2 regions of the Peribacillus sp. NJ11 genome follow, and region 1 is predicted to be linked to the other one. Evidence: a T-box and tRNA genes for the amino acid it is inferred to sense, from the RefSeq annotation. Region 1 holds a T-box; the other holds one or more tRNA genes.

What was found. A T-box is a leader RNA that pairs with one kind of tRNA and senses whether it is charged. The one in region 1 lies ahead of leuS (leucine--tRNA ligase), so its partner is inferred to be a tRNA-Leu.
Region 2: it encodes a tRNA-Leu, which carries the amino acid that the T-box ahead of leuS (leucine--tRNA ligase) is inferred to sense. The anticodon was not compared.

Annotation. Positions count from the first base shown of each region.
Region 1 is NZ_JAUCFO010000001.1:1,815,714-1,824,068, reverse strand. It holds gene QUF86_RS09040 (S8 family peptidase) at 1-562, opposite strand, end outside; gene leuS (leucine--tRNA ligase) at 902-3,316, opposite strand; T-box leader at 3,370-3,602, opposite strand; gene QUF86_RS09030 (DUF2524 family protein) at 3,756-4,019, opposite strand; gene QUF86_RS09025 (SMI1/KNR4 family protein) at 4,115-4,621, opposite strand; gene mnmL (tRNA modification radical SAM protein MnmL/YtqA) at 4,791-5,750, shown strand; gene mnmM (tRNA 5-(aminomethyl)-2-thiouridylate-methyltransferase MnmM) at 5,747-6,319, shown strand; gene QUF86_RS09010 (alpha/beta hydrolase) at 6,589-7,392, opposite strand; gene QUF86_RS09005 (gamma carbonic anhydrase) at 7,603-8,121, shown strand.
Region 2 is NZ_JAUCFO010000001.1:819,460-827,814, reverse strand. It holds gene QUF86_RS03995 (Tex family protein) at 35-2,218, shown strand; gene cmpA (cortex morphogenetic protein CmpA) at 2,299-2,418, opposite strand; gene QUF86_RS03985 (SprT family protein) at 2,502-2,981, shown strand; tRNA gene QUF86_RS03980 (tRNA-Asn) at 3,114-3,188, shown strand; tRNA gene QUF86_RS03975 (tRNA-Ser) at 3,196-3,286, shown strand; tRNA gene QUF86_RS03970 (tRNA-Glu) at 3,304-3,375, shown strand; tRNA gene QUF86_RS03965 (tRNA-Asp) at 3,391-3,466, shown strand; tRNA gene QUF86_RS03960 (tRNA-Gln) at 3,544-3,618, shown strand; tRNA gene QUF86_RS03955 (tRNA-Lys) at 3,629-3,704, shown strand; tRNA gene QUF86_RS03950 (tRNA-Leu) at 3,714-3,795, shown strand; tRNA gene QUF86_RS03945 (tRNA-Leu) at 3,855-3,940, shown strand; tRNA gene QUF86_RS03940 (tRNA-Arg) at 3,959-4,035, shown strand; tRNA gene QUF86_RS03935 (tRNA-Pro) at 4,043-4,119, shown strand; tRNA gene QUF86_RS03930 (tRNA-Gly) at 4,150-4,223, shown strand; rRNA gene QUF86_RS03925 (16S ribosomal RNA) at 4,327-5,877, shown strand; rRNA gene QUF86_RS03920 (23S ribosomal RNA) at 6,053-8,355, shown strand, end outside.

The DNA.
Region 1 (8,355 bases):
TGGATTCTCCCGTTTTCTTATCGTTTACACTCAATTCAACCGGGCATGATTCGAGATCTTCCCCTTCGTCCCCGGCAGATGGCGGCAATGTCACTGAATGGGCATTGATGGAGTATTCAGCTACATTTTCCGCATCCGGTAGAGGATTTCCTTCATCATCCGTATCGCCGAAATATTCAACTTTAACATAATATGTGCCGTCCCAAGCATATGGGAAATCAACTACAGCTTTTTCATCAGGATAAGAAGAGACAAAATAATTACTCTCATCTTTTTCTGCTTTTTCTTTATTTTGATATACGGAAATATTCAAGATTTTATCCGAATTGACTTCGAACTCAATATGGGAGAATTTTTGTATTTCTTCTTGTGTGGGAGTGATTTGATACCATTGAACACCCGGTTTTTCAAACTTTCCGTCCAAAGTGTCCCCATTTTTAATCGTATTTACATTTTCAATAGGTGTTACAGCTGCAGCTTGAGAATTTTGTGGAACCAAGCTGAAAATCAGTGCAAAAATAAGCACAAACACCGTAATTCGACTCACATTCTTAAATTTCACGGTTTCGCCTCCAATATTTGGTTATAAAATAACAGTACTATACCAAACTATCACACTGTATAATTTTATCAACCAATTTTTTCCCTTTTTTATGACAAATGCTTGATACAATTGGACAGCGAGCAGAAAAATGATTCTCCTGTACCAATTAAGCAAGATATTTGAGCTCCGATCGACACCTTATAACGATGTTGATGCCAATATTTGATAGATTCATCGCTAATGGACTTAAATCGGTGAATATCCTAACATGACCTAATTCCTAAGTTCCGCCAATGCCCGCGAAAAAAAAAGCTGTCCCAGCATTAAAACATGCGGAACAGCTCTCATTCGATTTGGTTAGTTTGCGACGATATTGACTAATTTACCTGGTACAGCAATGACTTTACGGATGGTTTTCCCATCGATTTGTTCTTTGATGGAATCATCACCCATCGCAATTTCTTCCAACTTTTCTTTCGTAGTGTCAGTCGGCACCATTAATTTCGTTTTGACTTTTCCGTTGATTTGGATGACGATTTCGACTTCGTTATCCACTAACTTCGCTTCGTCGAACGCCGGCCATGTTCCGTATGTGATGCTCTCGGAATGGCCTAGTTTAGACCAAAGCTCTTCAGCGATATGCGGTGCAACCGGTGCAAGCAATTTGACGAAGCCTTCGATATATACTTTAGGAAGCGAATCCGCTTTATAAGCATCATTGATGAAGACCATCAATTGTGAAATCGCCGTATTGAATTTCAATTCTTCATAATTCTCGGTCACTTTTTTAACCGTTTGATGATAGACTTTTTCAAGCTTGCCCGTGTCATCCGTTTCGGTCATCTTATCTGTGATCGAACCGTCTTCGTTGACTAATAAACGCCAGATGCGGTCAAGGAATCTGCGGGAACCGTCCAATCCGTTTGTAGACCAGGCAATCGAAGCATCCAATGGTCCCATGAACATTTCGTACATGCGAAGTGTATCTGCACCATGGCTTTCAACGATATCATCCGGGTTCACGACATTCCCTTTGGATTTACTCATTTTTTCATTATTCTCGCCAAGGATCATCCCTTGGTTAAATAGGTTTTGGAAAGGTTCCTTCGTTGGCACGACACCGATATCGTACAGGAATTTATGCCAGAAACGAGCGTAAAGCAAGTGAAGCACCGCATGCTCAGCGCCGCCAATATAAATGTCGACCGGCATCCATTCTTTTAATTTTTCAGGATCTGCAAGTGCTTCCTTGTTGTCCGGATCGATATAACGAAGGAAGTACCAGCTGCTGCCTGCCCATTGTGGCATCGTATTTGTCTCGCGGCGCCCTTTTCGTCCGTTTTCATCCGTTACGTTTACCCATTCCGTAATGTTCGCAAGTGGTGATTCGCCTGTACCCGAAGGCTTGATGTCCGTAGCTTTCGGTAAAATCAATGGAAGTTCTTCTTCCTTCACTGCAGACATCGTGCCGTCTTCCCAATGAATGATTGGAATCGGTTCACCCCAGTAACGCTGACGGCTGAATAACCAGTCGCGAAGACGGTATGTTATTTTCTTCGTACCGATTTCTTTTTCTTCCAGCCATTTGATCATGGTTGAAATGCCTTCTTCTTTATTCAATCCATCAAGGAATTCCGAATTCACATGAAGGCCATCGCCTGTATATGCTTCACTTGTCACATCTCCGCCAGCTACGACTTCCTTGATCGGCAAGTTGAACTTGACTGCAAATTCATAATCCCGCTCATCATGCGCAGGAACGGCCATGATCGCACCTGTTCCGTAGCTGATCAACACGTAATCAGCAATCCAGATCGGCATTTTTTCGCCGTTTACCGGGTTAATGGCATATGCCCCCGTGAACACGCCTGATTTATCCTTAGCCAAGTCTGTTCTTTCCAAATCGCTTTTATGTTTCACTTCATCTAAATATGCGTCGACTGCCGACCTTTGATCAGCTGTCGTAATTTTATCGACAAAGTGATGTTCAGGTGCCAATACGGCATATGTTGCACCGAATAACGTATCCGGACGGGTCGTGAACACCGTGAATGCATCTTCAAAGCCATCGATATTGAATGTAACCTCCGCTCCCTCGGAACGTCCAATCCAGTTACGTTGCATATCCTTGATGTTTTCAGGCCAATCCACATCATTCAAATCGTCGATTAAGCGGTCCGCATAAGCCGTGATTCGAAGCATCCATTGTTTCATCGGGCGGCGCTCAACCGGATGGCCTCCACGCTCACTTTTTCCATCGATGACTTCTTCGTTCGCCAATACCGTGCCAAGAGCCGGACACCAGTTAACGGCCACTTCATCAATATATGCAAGGCCCTTTTCATATAATTTCAAGAAGATCCATTGCGTCCATTTGTAATAGTCGGGATCTGTCGTGTTTATTTCGCGATCCCAATCATAAGAAAAACCAAGGGCTTTGATTTGGCGGCGGAACGTGTTGATATTGTGCTCCGTGAATTCAGCTGGATCATTTCCCGTATCGATCGCATATTGCTCTGCCGGAAGTCCAAATGCATCCCAGCCGATCGGGTGTAAAACATTATACCCCTGCGCCCGTTTCATACGTGCTAGGATATCGCTTGCCGTATAACCTTCCGGGTGCCCCACATGAAGACCTGCGCCTGAAGGGTATGGGAACATATCCAGCGCGTAGAATTTGCGTTTGCCGCTTTCTTCACCCGTTTTGAATGTCTTATTGCCTTCCCAATACTGCTGCCATTTCGTTTCTATGCTTCTATGGTCAAAACTCATTTGATTTCCTCCTAATTTCCGTATAAAAAACAATAAAAAACCCCTCATCCCAAAATAGGGACGAGAGGATTATGTATATCTTCCCGCGGTACCACCCACATTGGCGATAGCTAAAATCCGCCCAGCTTAAAACATCCGTAACATGGATTAAAACGCCAGGCATTACTTTTTACCTTCACACCCGGAACTCCAAGGGGAGTTCACGACCCTCCCAGGTTGACTTGCACCACCCGTCAACTCTCTTTACTGGAATCAAATCGCTACTGTTCCTCATCATAGTCTTTATGAGAATATTTGATTATATTAATTCTATTCAATTTCACCGATAATTGCAATAGCCGTACATAAACATTATCGACAGGTTTTTCATTATATATGCGAATTCAAGGAAAATCGTGCAAAAAAGGGAGCTATGCATCCATAGCTCCCTTGCTTCCCTTTAATGCCGCAGTAAAATCATTTCATTTTTCAATTCATTCAACTGCTGCCGCATCCGCGAAAGCATATCCCGTTGTTGGGCATTCGAACTGGCATACAATCGTTCCATATCCGTCAAAGCCTCTTCGATATACCTTTGCGAATTTTGAAATTGTTCATCATCATAATGCTCCTGCCGTGAGGCCTCGTTAAATTCAAACTCTGCAAAATGGAGAGCTCCTTCACATTGCTCTAAAAAATGATCGACGGATTGTCTGGTTGCCATTACAAACCCTCTCCTTCGCGTCTCATGTGGATGATTCGGAATCATCTTGTTTAGTTTGAGCAAATATCGAGTGGATTATCATTTTTTTTGAGGAATCAACCTTTATCCCAAAACTTCTCCCCATGATGGGAAATGAACTGCTCGATCCACTCGGCAAAACTCATATGGAGTTTCTCGCCTTCTTCAAAATCATCGATATGGCCTTTTACCATTAAATAATCCTTATCACCTTTAGCGACGGCTTCCCCATCTATCACGATATTATCTTGATAAATGCATGCCACTTTATAGCATCCTTCGTATGAATTTTCATATGTGTAATTAACAATATCATCCAGGCTGTATAAATCATTTTCCCCGCCAGATTCCACATTATCGAATAGACGGCATCCATTCGTTATTTTTAAAAACTCTTTATAATCATCGGGCAGAAGCAATCCGGTTTTCTTTTCAAAGGAATGAATTTGTTCATCCGAAGCAGGTGAATTGAAGGTGCAAGTGGCTTTGTATATGAACCCATCTTCATTTACTTCGATCACCTGATTATTTTCGGCTAATTTCTTTTTCATTTGATTAATCGCTTCTTCAACTTGACCGGTCATGTCCATCAGCTCCCGATTGGATATAGTCATTCATTAGATATACTGAAAATAGCAGCTAAATTTTAACCTTCAAGTATACAGTATACGCTTATTTTTCAAAAAAAGACCTAGCTGCCAGAATGTTGTATAATATATGTTGCGCTTTATTTTTAATTAGGAGGTTGCTGATTTGAATCAAGCAAACCCGTTTATATATGCAACGGATAACAAACGATATCATACATGGAATTACCACTTGAGAAATCATTTTGGACATAAGGTTTTTAAAGTTGCCCTGGATGGCGGTTTCGACTGCCCGAACCGTGATGGCACCGTTGCGCATGGAGGCTGCACCTTCTGCAGTGCCTCAGGCTCCGGTGACTTTGCGGGCAGCAGGGTTGAACCGTTAGACGTCCAGTTTAAGAAAATCAGCGAACGGATGCATCATAAATGGAAAGACGGAAAATATATGGCCTATTTCCAAGCGTTCACGAATACCCATGCACCCGTGGCAGAGCTTCGCGAGAAATATGAAAGTGTATTGACCCAGGAAGGTGTCGTCGGACTCTCCATCGCGACACGCCCGGATTGCCTCCCAGATGATGTAGTCGAGTATTTAGCGGAATTGAACGAGCGCACTTACCTATGGGTGGAACTCGGTCTCCAGACGGTTCATGAAAAGACCGCGACGATGATCAACCGTGCCCATGACTTCAATTGCTACAAAGAGGGTGTCGATAAACTGCGTAAACACGGCATCCGCGTATGCTCCCATATCATCAATGGTCTTCCTCAGGAAGATTACGAAATGATGATGGAAACAGCCCGGGAAGTCGCCAAACTCGATGTGCAGGGTATAAAGATCCATTTACTTCATCTATTAAAAGGGACACCAATGGTCAAACAATATGAAAAGGGCCTACTTGAGTTTCTCGACCGTGACGATTATGTCAGCCTGGTATGTGACCAGTTGGAAATTATCCCTCCAGAAATGATCGTTCACCGCATTACGGGTGACGGTCCGATCGATTTGATGATCGGACCAATGTGGAGCGTCAATAAATGGGATGTCTTGAATGCCATTGACGCCGAATTGAAACGCCGCAACAGCTGGCAGGGGAAAAATCATCAGACGGAGGTACAAACATGAAGCTTGATCGAATTTTGCCATTCGCCAGGATTCTGCTTGAAAAGGCTGTTCAGCCTGGGGATATAAGCATTGATGGCACGATGGGCAACGGTTTTGATACGGTCTTTCTTGCAGGACTTACAGGTGAAAACGGACATGTCTATAGTTTTGACATTCAGAAAGAAGCCCTCCAAACCACAGCGGCGAAACTGAAGGCCGAGAATTTACAAGCGCACTGCACCCTCATTCACGATGGGCATGAACAATTGAGCAAATACATCAGGCAAGAACATTCCGGAAAGATCACAGGTGCCATATTCAACCTAGGCTACCTTCCTGGCGGAGACAAATCAATCATCACCCAAGCAGATACGACGATATCGGCCATTGAACAGCTGTTCGAGATGCTGGCACCAGAAGGCATTATCATCCTCGTCATTTACCATGGACATCCAGGGGGATCTGAAGAACGGGATGCATTGATGGATTATGTACGGGACTTTCCTCAACAGAAAGCGCATATCCTGAAATACGGTTTCATCAACCAAGCCAACAATCCGCCATTCATCGTGGCGATTGAAAAGAGATGATCACGCATGACACCGTTCTTTAGTAACGGTGTTTTTGCATTAGACATTCGTTTAAGCCCCCACTCGAAGGGTGCATGGAACAAAATATGAAAATGACTAGACCTATTCGCCAATATCCTCCACATTATAAAAAGATACTTGTAATGTATTCCGTGCACCGGTCATCAAGACGAACGAATTGCTTACAAAAACAGGTTGATCCAAATAAAAAAAGCTGCCAAAGGTCTCACTTCGGCAGCTTTTTCATTATATCCCGCAGTATGTACCGATCAAACGACATACCCTAATATCTTTAAACGATTTTCAACAAAACTCAGTGCATATTGAAATACATCATCACGCTCTGGCTCGTTAAAGATTTCATGATAAAGCTTCGGCCATTCCTTATATTGCTTTTCACTGGCCAAGTTATAATTAAACCACTCACGAACCGCCTTCTTATTCACGATTTTGTCATCTCCGCCCTGCATGACCAAAAGCGGTACATCCTGAATTTCGGGAATCTCTTCAAAAGCATCCTTCATAGCCTGTGCAAGCTCGCGATACCAACGAATCGAAACCTTTGTGATATATAGGGTATCGTTTCTATCGGATTCACGAACTTCAGAACTTCTCGTTGCCATTTCAGGTGTCAACCCGGAATCTACCCTGAACTTTGGCATCACGATGTTCAAACCATGAGAGAGGGCTGTCATGAACTTCGGCGGCTTCGTCATGAGGCCTAAGCATGGTGAAGATAGAATCACCCCTGCAATGTCCCATTCCTCTTCCTGAAGAAGGCGTATCGAGATCAAACCGCCCATGCTGTGACCAAGTAAAAACACCGGTAGCGAATATTCGTAGGCATCTTCTATCCAGCTTTTCACTTCATCTAAATATTCATCAAAGGAATCGATATGTCCCCGGTAGGCGCGTGTTGTCATTCCCTGCCCAGGAAGGTCGCCCATGACCACATGGTATCCGGCTGAAAGCCACATTTGTGTAACCCACTTATAACGGCCGTGATGCTCCATAGCCCCATGAATGATGACAATGACGCCTTTTGCGTCTCCTTCTGTCTCCCATTTCCACATTCGAAATCCCCCTTTCACATTTCACTTGTTGTATACGATCCATGATAGTTAAAATAATATATATAAATTATAACCATATTCGTGATTTTCGACAAAAAAGAAATCTAACAAGTTGTACATTGGTATTATAAATAGCTAAGTGTATTTGCATACGGTATATTAAAATAATACATAAAAACATTAACTTCGGAAAGGAAATGATTGAAAATGATTATTTATCCGTTTAAAGGCAAAGAACCTGAAATCGCTGAAAGCGCATATATTGCTGAAAATGCTGTCGTCACAGGTGATGTGAAAATTGGTGACGAATCATCAATTTGGTTCAATTCCGTCATTCGCGGTGATGTATCCCCAACCATCATAGGGAAAAAAGTCAGTATACAGGATAATAGCGTCCTGCACCAAAGCCCAAATAATCCATTGATCATCGAGGATGAAGTGACCATCGGCCATCAGGTCATTTTACATAGCTGCAAAATCCGTAAAGGAGCTTTGATCGGCATGGGATCGATTGTGCTTGATGCAGCGGAAATCGGCGAAGGGGCTTTTATCGGTGCCGGCAGTCTCGTTCCCCAAGGTAAAGTCATTCCACCGAACATGTTGGCATTCGGACGCCCAGCTAAAGTCATTCGCGAAATCAACGAAGAAGATCGCCAGGATATGGAACGAATCGTACGCGAATATGCCGAAAAAGGACAATACTATAAAACGGCAGAACGAATAAAATAAACTAACGAGTAAATACTCCTAATTCGCGAGTAAATGCTCCAATTTCACGAGTATTTGCTCCTAACTCACGAGTATTTGCTCCAATTTCACGAGTATACGACCCTGACTCACAAGTATATACTCAATTCACGAGTAAACTCCTAACTCACGAGTAAATGCTCCTAACTCACGAGTATTTGCTCCTAACTCTGAGTATTTGCTCCAATTTCACGAGTATACGACCCTGACTCACAA
Region 2 (8,355 bases), 1.0 Mb from region 1:
TATATATAAGATCAAAAGGTTGGGGGTAAACATAATGATCGTTGTAGAAGATACCTTAAAAGAATTGATTAAACAAATATCCAATGAGCTAACTTTGAAAAATCATCAAGTTCAAAACGTCATACAGATGCTGCAAGAGGGGAATACTGTTCCCTTTATTGCCCGATATAGAAAAGAAATGACAGGTTCACTTGATGAAGTGCAGATTCGATCCATCATGGAGAGGTGGAACTACCTGGAAAACTTAGGCCAGAGGAAAGCGGAAGTTACGCGTTCGATTGGTGAACAGGGGAAATTGACAGAAGAATTAACAAGGCAAATCGAGAAGGCGACAAAACTGCAGGAAGTCGAAGATTTATACAGGCCATTCAAGCAAAAAAGGAGAACGAAAGCGACGGTCGCTAAAGAAAAGGGTCTTGAACCACTGGCTACTTGGCTTCTTGAATGTCAAATCCATGCTCGAGTAAGCGAAAAAGCCACTGAATTCGTATCGGCAGAAAAAGAAGTTCCTTCTATTGAAGAGGCTATTGCAGGAGCGCAGGATATCATAGCAGAACATATTTCCGATGATGCAGAATTAAGGAAGTGGATAAGGGCTGAAATTTTCAAAGCTGGAAAAATAATTTCGACTGTGAAAAACGAAGAGAAGGACGAGAAAAAAATCTTTGAGATGTACTATGAATATGAGGAGCCGGTTCAAAGAATCGTACCACATCGGGTGTTGGCGCTAAATAGAGGTGAAAAGGAAGAGGTTTTACGAATATCCATTCAGCCTCGTACGGAAATCATCATTGGTCATCTGGAACGGAAAATCATTAAAAATAACAAATCTGAAGCCCAGGTTGTTCTTAAATCGGCAATTGAAGATGGACTTAAGCGTTTGATCATGCCTTCTGTAGAACGGGAAATCAGAAAAGAGCTGACGGAAAAAGCTGAGGATCAAGCTATCCATATTTTCTCTGAAAACCTCCGGAACCTGCTCTTGCAGCCCCCGCTTAAAGGGAAAGTGGTCCTAGCCTTAGATCCGGCATATCGGACTGGCTGTAAGTTGGCTGTCATTGATGAAACCGGAAAGGTACTCGATATCAGTGTAATCTATCCGCATCCTCCTGTTGCGAAGCTTAATGCTGCCCGTGAAAAAACGATCGAAATACTTCAGCGGTTCTCGGTTGAGATCGTGGCAATCGGCAATGGTACCGCATCACGTGAATCAGAGCAATTCATCGCAGATATTCTAAAAGAAGTGAACGGGAATATTTCATATATTATTGTTAATGAAGCGGGAGCCAGTGTGTATTCAGCCTCGGATATTGCCCGTGAAGAGTTTCCGGATCTTCAAGTGGAGCAGAGAAGCGCCGTATCAATTGGCAGAAGGCTTCAAGATCCCCTTGCCGAACTTGTTAAAATCGATCCTCAATCCGTGGGGGTAGGACAGTATCAACATGACGTGTCCCAGAAAAAGTTAACGGAATCCCTCACCTTTGTAGTAGAAACAGCTGTTAACCAGGTGGGCGTGAACGTCAATACCGCTTCATCGTCACTATTACAATATGTAGCTGGTTTATCAAAATCGGTTGCTCAAAATATTGTGAAGAAAAGGGAAGTGGAAGGGAAGTTTTCAAGCAGGAAGGAATTAAAGAAGATTCCCCGCCTTGGTGCCAAAACATATGAACAATGCATAGGGTTCCTGCGTATCATTAATGGAGATGAGCCTTTGGATCAAACTGCGATACATCCTGAGAACTACAGTGCCGTGAATAAATTGTTGAAGAAAATGGGATTCACATCTGTGGATTTAGGCAGTGATGCACTTAATGAAGAGTTAAGTAAACTAAAACCGGCCGAGTTAGTCAATGAATTGGAAATTGGGGAAATTACGATTCAAGATATCATTGATGATTTGATGAAACCGGGAAGAGATCCTCGGGATGAATTATCAAAACCACTGCTTAAGCAAGATGTACTGAAAATGGAGGATCTACAAACTGGGATGGAATTACAAGGCACAGTGAGGAATGTTGTGGATTTCGGTGCGTTTGTGGACATTGGTGTCAAACAGGATGGACTGGTGCATATTTCCAAACTAAGCAACCGGTTTGTAAAACACCCATTGGATATAGTTGCCGTTGGGGATGTTGTGACGGTTTGGGTAGAACTGGTCGACTCTCAAAAGCAAAGGGTATCTTTAACTATGCTCGAGCCAAAGAATCAAATCTAGCCTATGGAAAGCTCCTTCTATAATTTGAAGGGGTTTTTTTAGCGAAGCGAATGTATGTCATATTTCGAACACAGTTGAATCTATAACCGGAGACTTTCTTTTTTTTGATAAAAAAACCAACATTGATTCAACATCTTCACTTGATAATAATCCTTTTCATAAAAGGCTTTACGTATTTGATTCTGGAACCAATTAGGCATAGCTTTTCCTCCCTTAGTTTCCTATTGTATTATTAGTCTATGTTATAATGGGTTGTCATGTTACCAAGGAAAGGGAGGGGGAAATGGATAATCTGCAATTGCAAAAACTAGTCGAAGAAATTTCGTTGAAAGACTTTAAAAAGACCTTTAACCACGTAGCCACTTTTAATCCGCGTCTCCGAACTACAGGAGGACGATACTTGCTGCGTTCACACAATATAGAAATCAATAAGAAGTATCTTGATGAACGCGGTGTGGAAGAAATGATTGGCATCATAAAACATGAATTGTGCCATTATCATCTGCACATCGAGAAGAAAGGGTATCAGCATCGTGATGCGGACTTTAAGCAATTACTCAAAAAAGTCGGGGCACCGAGATTTTGTGAGCCACTCCCATCAAACCAAGTAAAGAGAAAGATGAATACTATTCAATATAAATGTGAAGACTGTCAGCAGGTGTATATAAGAAAAAAACGAATCGACACTATCCGTTTCGTTTGTGGTAAATGTCGTGGAACGTTGATTTACCAAGGGTTCAAGGAAGAAAAAACAAAAATATAAAAAAACACAAAAGAACCCTTGACTTTAGGTTGCAACCTCTTTATAATCATAAGAGTCGACAAGATAACAACTTGTTCTTCACGACAAACATTAAGGTCCTTGAGCGTGAAAAAGGAACCCAATTTTCATTATTCCGCAGTAGCTCAGTGGTAGAGCATTCGGCTGTTAACCGAACGGTCGTAGGTTCGAGTCCTACCTGCGGAGCCATTTTTTTGGGGAAGTACTCAAGAGGCTGAAGAGGCGCCCCTGCTAAGGGTGTAGGTCGCGTAAGCGGCGCGAGGGTTCAAATCCCTCCTTCTCCGCCAGTTACACATTTTATCAAGGCCCATTGGTCAAGCGGTTAAGACACCGCCCTTTCACGGCGGTAACACGGGTTCGAATCCCGTATGGGTCACTTTCTAATAATGCTGGTCCCGTGGTGTAGCGGTTAACATGCCTGCCTGTCACGCAGGAGATCGCGGGTTCGATTCCCGTCGGGACCGCCATTTTTTTAAAAAATACTTGCTAAAATAATATTATCGTGATATAATATTAACCTGGCTGTTAATTAGTATTTGATTAATGGGCTATAGCCAAGCGGTAAGGCAACGGATTTTGATTCCGTCATGCGAAGGTTCGATCCCTTCTAGCCCAGCCATTTTCATTTGGAGCCATTAGCTCAGTTGGTAGAGCATCTGACTTTTAATCAGAGGGTCGAAGGTTCGAATCCTTCATGGCTCACCATTTATTTTCGCGGGTGTGGCGGAATTGGCAGACGCACCAGACTTAGGATCTGGCGCCGCAAGGCGTGGGGGTTCAAGTCCCTTCACCCGCACTGATAATTTTCTTCTTGACATCAAGTTGAAAAGGTGTTAAACTTACAAAGTCGCTTTCGCGGTCGTGGCGGAATGGCAGACGCGCTAGGTTGAGGGCCTAGTGGGGGAAACCCCGTGGAGGTTCGACTCCTCTCGGCCGCACCAATAACATCATAGAAATTAGCGCCCGTAGCTCAATTGGATAGAGCATCTGACTACGAATCAGAAGGTTGTAGGTTCGACTCCCGCCGGGCGCACCATATTTTACGGGAAGTAGCTCAGCTTGGTAGAGCACTTGGTTTGGGACCAAGGGGTCGCAGGTTCGAATCCTGTCTTCCCGACCATTCTTTCTGAAAATATCTTAAAAATTAAATGCGGGTGTAGTTTAGTGGTAAAACCTCAGCCTTCCAAGCTGATGATGAGAGTTCGATTCTCTTCACCCGCTCCAATATTATTATTGCTCTTTGAAAACTGAACAAAACAAAGCGCCAACGTTAAATTTTAAGTGAGCACACACTATCAAAAAAAGCAAAATGAGCAAGTCAAACATTTCTTCGGAGAGTTTGATCCTGGCTCAGGACGAACGCTGGCGGCGTGCCTAATACATGCAAGTCGAGCGAATCGATGGGAGCTTGCTCCCTGAGATTAGCGGCGGACGGGTGAGTAACACGTGGGCAACCTGCCTATAAGACTGGGATAACTTCGGGAAACCGGAGCTAATACCGGATACGTTCTTTTCTCGCATGAGAGAAGATGGAAAGACGGTTTCGGCTGTCACTTATAGATGGGCCCGCGGCGCATTAGCTAGTTGGTGAGGTAATGGCTCACCAAGGCGACGATGCGTAGCCGACCTGAGAGGGTGATCGGCCACACTGGGACTGAGACACGGCCCAGACTCCTACGGGAGGCAGCAGTAGGGAATCTTCCGCAATGGACGAAAGTCTGACGGAGCAACGCCGCGTGAACGAAGAAGGCCTTCGGGTCGTAAAGTTCTGTTGTTAGGGAAGAACAAGTACCAGAGTAACTGCTGGTACCTTGACGGTACCTAACCAGAAAGCCACGGCTAACTACGTGCCAGCAGCCGCGGTAATACGTAGGTGGCAAGCGTTGTCCGGAATTATTGGGCGTAAAGCGCGCGCAGGTGGTTCCTTAAGTCTGATGTGAAAGCCCACGGCTCAACCGTGGAGGGTCATTGGAAACTGGGGAACTTGAGTGCAGAAGAGGAAAGTGGAATTCCAAGTGTAGCGGTGAAATGCGTAGAGATTTGGAGGAACACCAGTGGCGAAGGCGACTTTCTGGTCTGTAACTGACACTGAGGCGCGAAAGCGTGGGGAGCAAACAGGATTAGATACCCTGGTAGTCCACGCCGTAAACGATGAGTGCTAAGTGTTAGAGGGTTTCCGCCCTTTAGTGCTGCAGCTAACGCATTAAGCACTCCGCCTGGGGAGTACGGCCGCAAGGCTGAAACTCAAAGGAATTGACGGGGGCCCGCACAAGCGGTGGAGCATGTGGTTTAATTCGAAGCAACGCGAAGAACCTTACCAGGTCTTGACATCCTCTGACAACCCTAGAGATAGGGCTTTCCCCTTCGGGGGACAGAGTGACAGGTGGTGCATGGTTGTCGTCAGCTCGTGTCGTGAGATGTTGGGTTAAGTCCCGCAACGAGCGCAACCCTTGATCTTAGTTGCCAGCATTCAGTTGGGCACTCTAAGGTGACTGCCGGTGACAAACCGGAGGAAGGTGGGGATGACGTCAAATCATCATGCCCCTTATGACCTGGGCTACACACGTGCTACAATGGATGGTACAAAGGGCTGCAAACCTGCGAAGGTAAGCGAATCCCATAAAGCCATTCTCAGTTCGGATTGTAGGCTGCAACTCGCCTACATGAAGCCGGAATCGCTAGTAATCGCGGATCAGCATGCCGCGGTGAATACGTTCCCGGGCCTTGTACACACCGCCCGTCACACCACGAGAGTTTGTAACACCCGAAGTCGGTGAGGTAACCTTTATGGAGCCAGCCGCCTAAGGTGGGACAGATGATTGGGGTGAAGTCGTAACAAGGTAGCCGTATCGGAAGGTGCGGCTGGATCACCTCCTTTCTAAGGATAATTACGAGAGCGCTTTTGTTTTGTTCAGTTTTGAATGAGTAATTCATTCAGATAGGGAAGAAAAACATCACGATGTGATGGATTCTTTCTGCTTTGTTCCTTGAAAACTAGATAATAGATAGAAGGCAATTAATTTTTTTCAAAGCATCTGTAAGATCTTTTTAACGGTTAAGTTAGAAAGGGCGCACGGTGGATGCCTTGGCACTAGGAGCCGATGAAGGACGGGACTAACACCGATATGCTTCGGGGAGCTGTAAGTAAGCTTTGATCCGGAGATTTCCGAATGGGGAAACCCACTGTTCGTAATGGAACAGTATCTTTACCTGAATACATAGGGTACTGAAGGCAGACCCGGGGAACTGAAACATCTAAGTACCCGGAGGAAGAGAAAGCAAATGCGATTTCCTGAGTAGCGGCGAGCGAAACGGAATTAGCCCAAACCAAGAGGCTTGCCTCTTGGGGTTGTAGGACACTCAACATGGAGTTACAAAGGAACGGGGTAAATGAAGTGATCTGGAAAGGTCCGTCAAAGAAGGTAAAAACCCTGTAGTTGAAACTTCGTTCCCTCCTGAGTGGATCCTGAGTACGGCGGGACACGAGAAATCCCGTCGGAAGCAGGGAGGACCATCTCCCAAGGCTAAATACTCCCTAGTGACCGATAGTGAACCAGTACCGTGAGGGAAAGGTGAAAAGCACCCCGGAAGGGGAGTGAAATAGATCCTGAAACCGTGTGCCTACAAGTAGTCAAAGCCCGTTAATGGGTAATGGCGTGCCTTTTGTAGAATGAACCGGCGAGTTACGATTTCATGCGAGGTTAAGTTGATAAGACGGAGCCGCAGCGAAAGCGAGTCTGAATAGGGCGAATGAGTATGAGGTCGTAGACCCGAAACCAGGTGATCTACCCATGTCCAGGGTGAAGTTCAGGTAACACTGAATGGAGGCCCGAACCCACGCACGTTGAAAAGTGCGGGGATGAGGTGTGGGTAGCGGAGAAATTCCAATCGAACCTGGAGATAGCTGGTTCTCTCCGAAATAGCTTTAGGGCTAGCCTCAAGATGAGAGTATTGGAGGTAGAGCACTGATTGGACTAGGGGCCCCCAACGGGTTACCGAATTCAGTCAAACTCCGAATGCCAAATACTTATTCTTGGGAGTCAGACTGCGAGTGATAAGATCCGTAGTCGAAAGGGAAACAGCCCAGACCACCAGCTAAGGTCCCAAAGTATACGTTAAGTGGAAAAGGATGTGGAGTTGCTTAGACAACCAGGATGTTGGCTCAGAAGCAGCCACCATTTAAAGAGTGCGTAATAGCTCACTGGTCGAGTGACTCCGCGCCGAAAATGTACCGGGGCTAAACGTATCACCGAAGCTGTGGATTGACACCATTAGGTGTCGATGGTAGGAGAGCGTTCTAAGGGCGTTGAAGTCAGACCGGAAGGACTGGTGGAGCGCTTAGAAGTGAGAATGCCGGTATGAGTAGCGAAAGAAGGGTGAGAATCCCTTCCACCGAATGCCTAAGGTTTCCTGAGGAAGGCTCGTCCGCTCAGGGTTAGTCGGGACCTAAGCCGAGGCCGAAAGGCGTAGGCGATGGACAACAGGTTGATATTCCTGTACCACCTATACATCGTTTGAACGATGGGGGGACGCAGAAGGATAGGGTAAGCGCGCTGTTGGATATGCGCGTCCAAGCAGTTAGGCCGGAAACGAGGCAAATCCCGTTTCCATTAAGGCGGAGCTGTGATGGCGAGGGAAATATAGTACCGAAGTTCCTGATTCCACGCTGCCAAGAAAAGCCTCTAGTGAGATGTAAGGTGCCCGTACCGCAAACCGACACAGGTAGGCGAGGAGAGAATCCTAAGGTGTGCGAGAGAACTCTCGTTAAGGAACTCGGCAAAATGACCCCGTAACTTCGGGAGAAGGGGTGCTTTTTAGGGTGAATAGCCCGGAAAAGCCGCAGTGAATAGGCCCAGGCGACTGTTTAGCAAAAACACAGGTCTCTGCGAAGCCGCAAGGCGAAGTATAGGGGCTGACACCTGCCCGGTGCTGGAAGGTTAAGGGGAGAGGTTAGCGCAAGCGAAGCTTTGAACCGAAGCCCCAGTAAACGGCGGCCGTAACTATAACGGTCCTAAGGTAGCGAAATTCCTTGTCGGGTAAGTTCCGACCCGCACGAAAGGTGTAACGATCTGGGCACTGTCTCAACGAGAGACTCGGTGAAATTATAGTACCTGTGAAGATGCAGGTTACCCGCGACAGGACGGAAAGACCCCGTGGAGCTTTACTGCAGCCTGATATTGAATTTTGGTACAGCTTGTACAGGATAGGTAGGAGCCTGAGAAGCCGGAGCGCTAGCTTCGGTGGAGGCGTTGGTGGGATACTACCCTGGCTGTATTGAAATTCTAACCCGCGCCCCTTATCGGGGTGGGAGACAGTGTCAGGTGGGCAGTTTGACTGGGGCGGTCGCCTCCTAAAG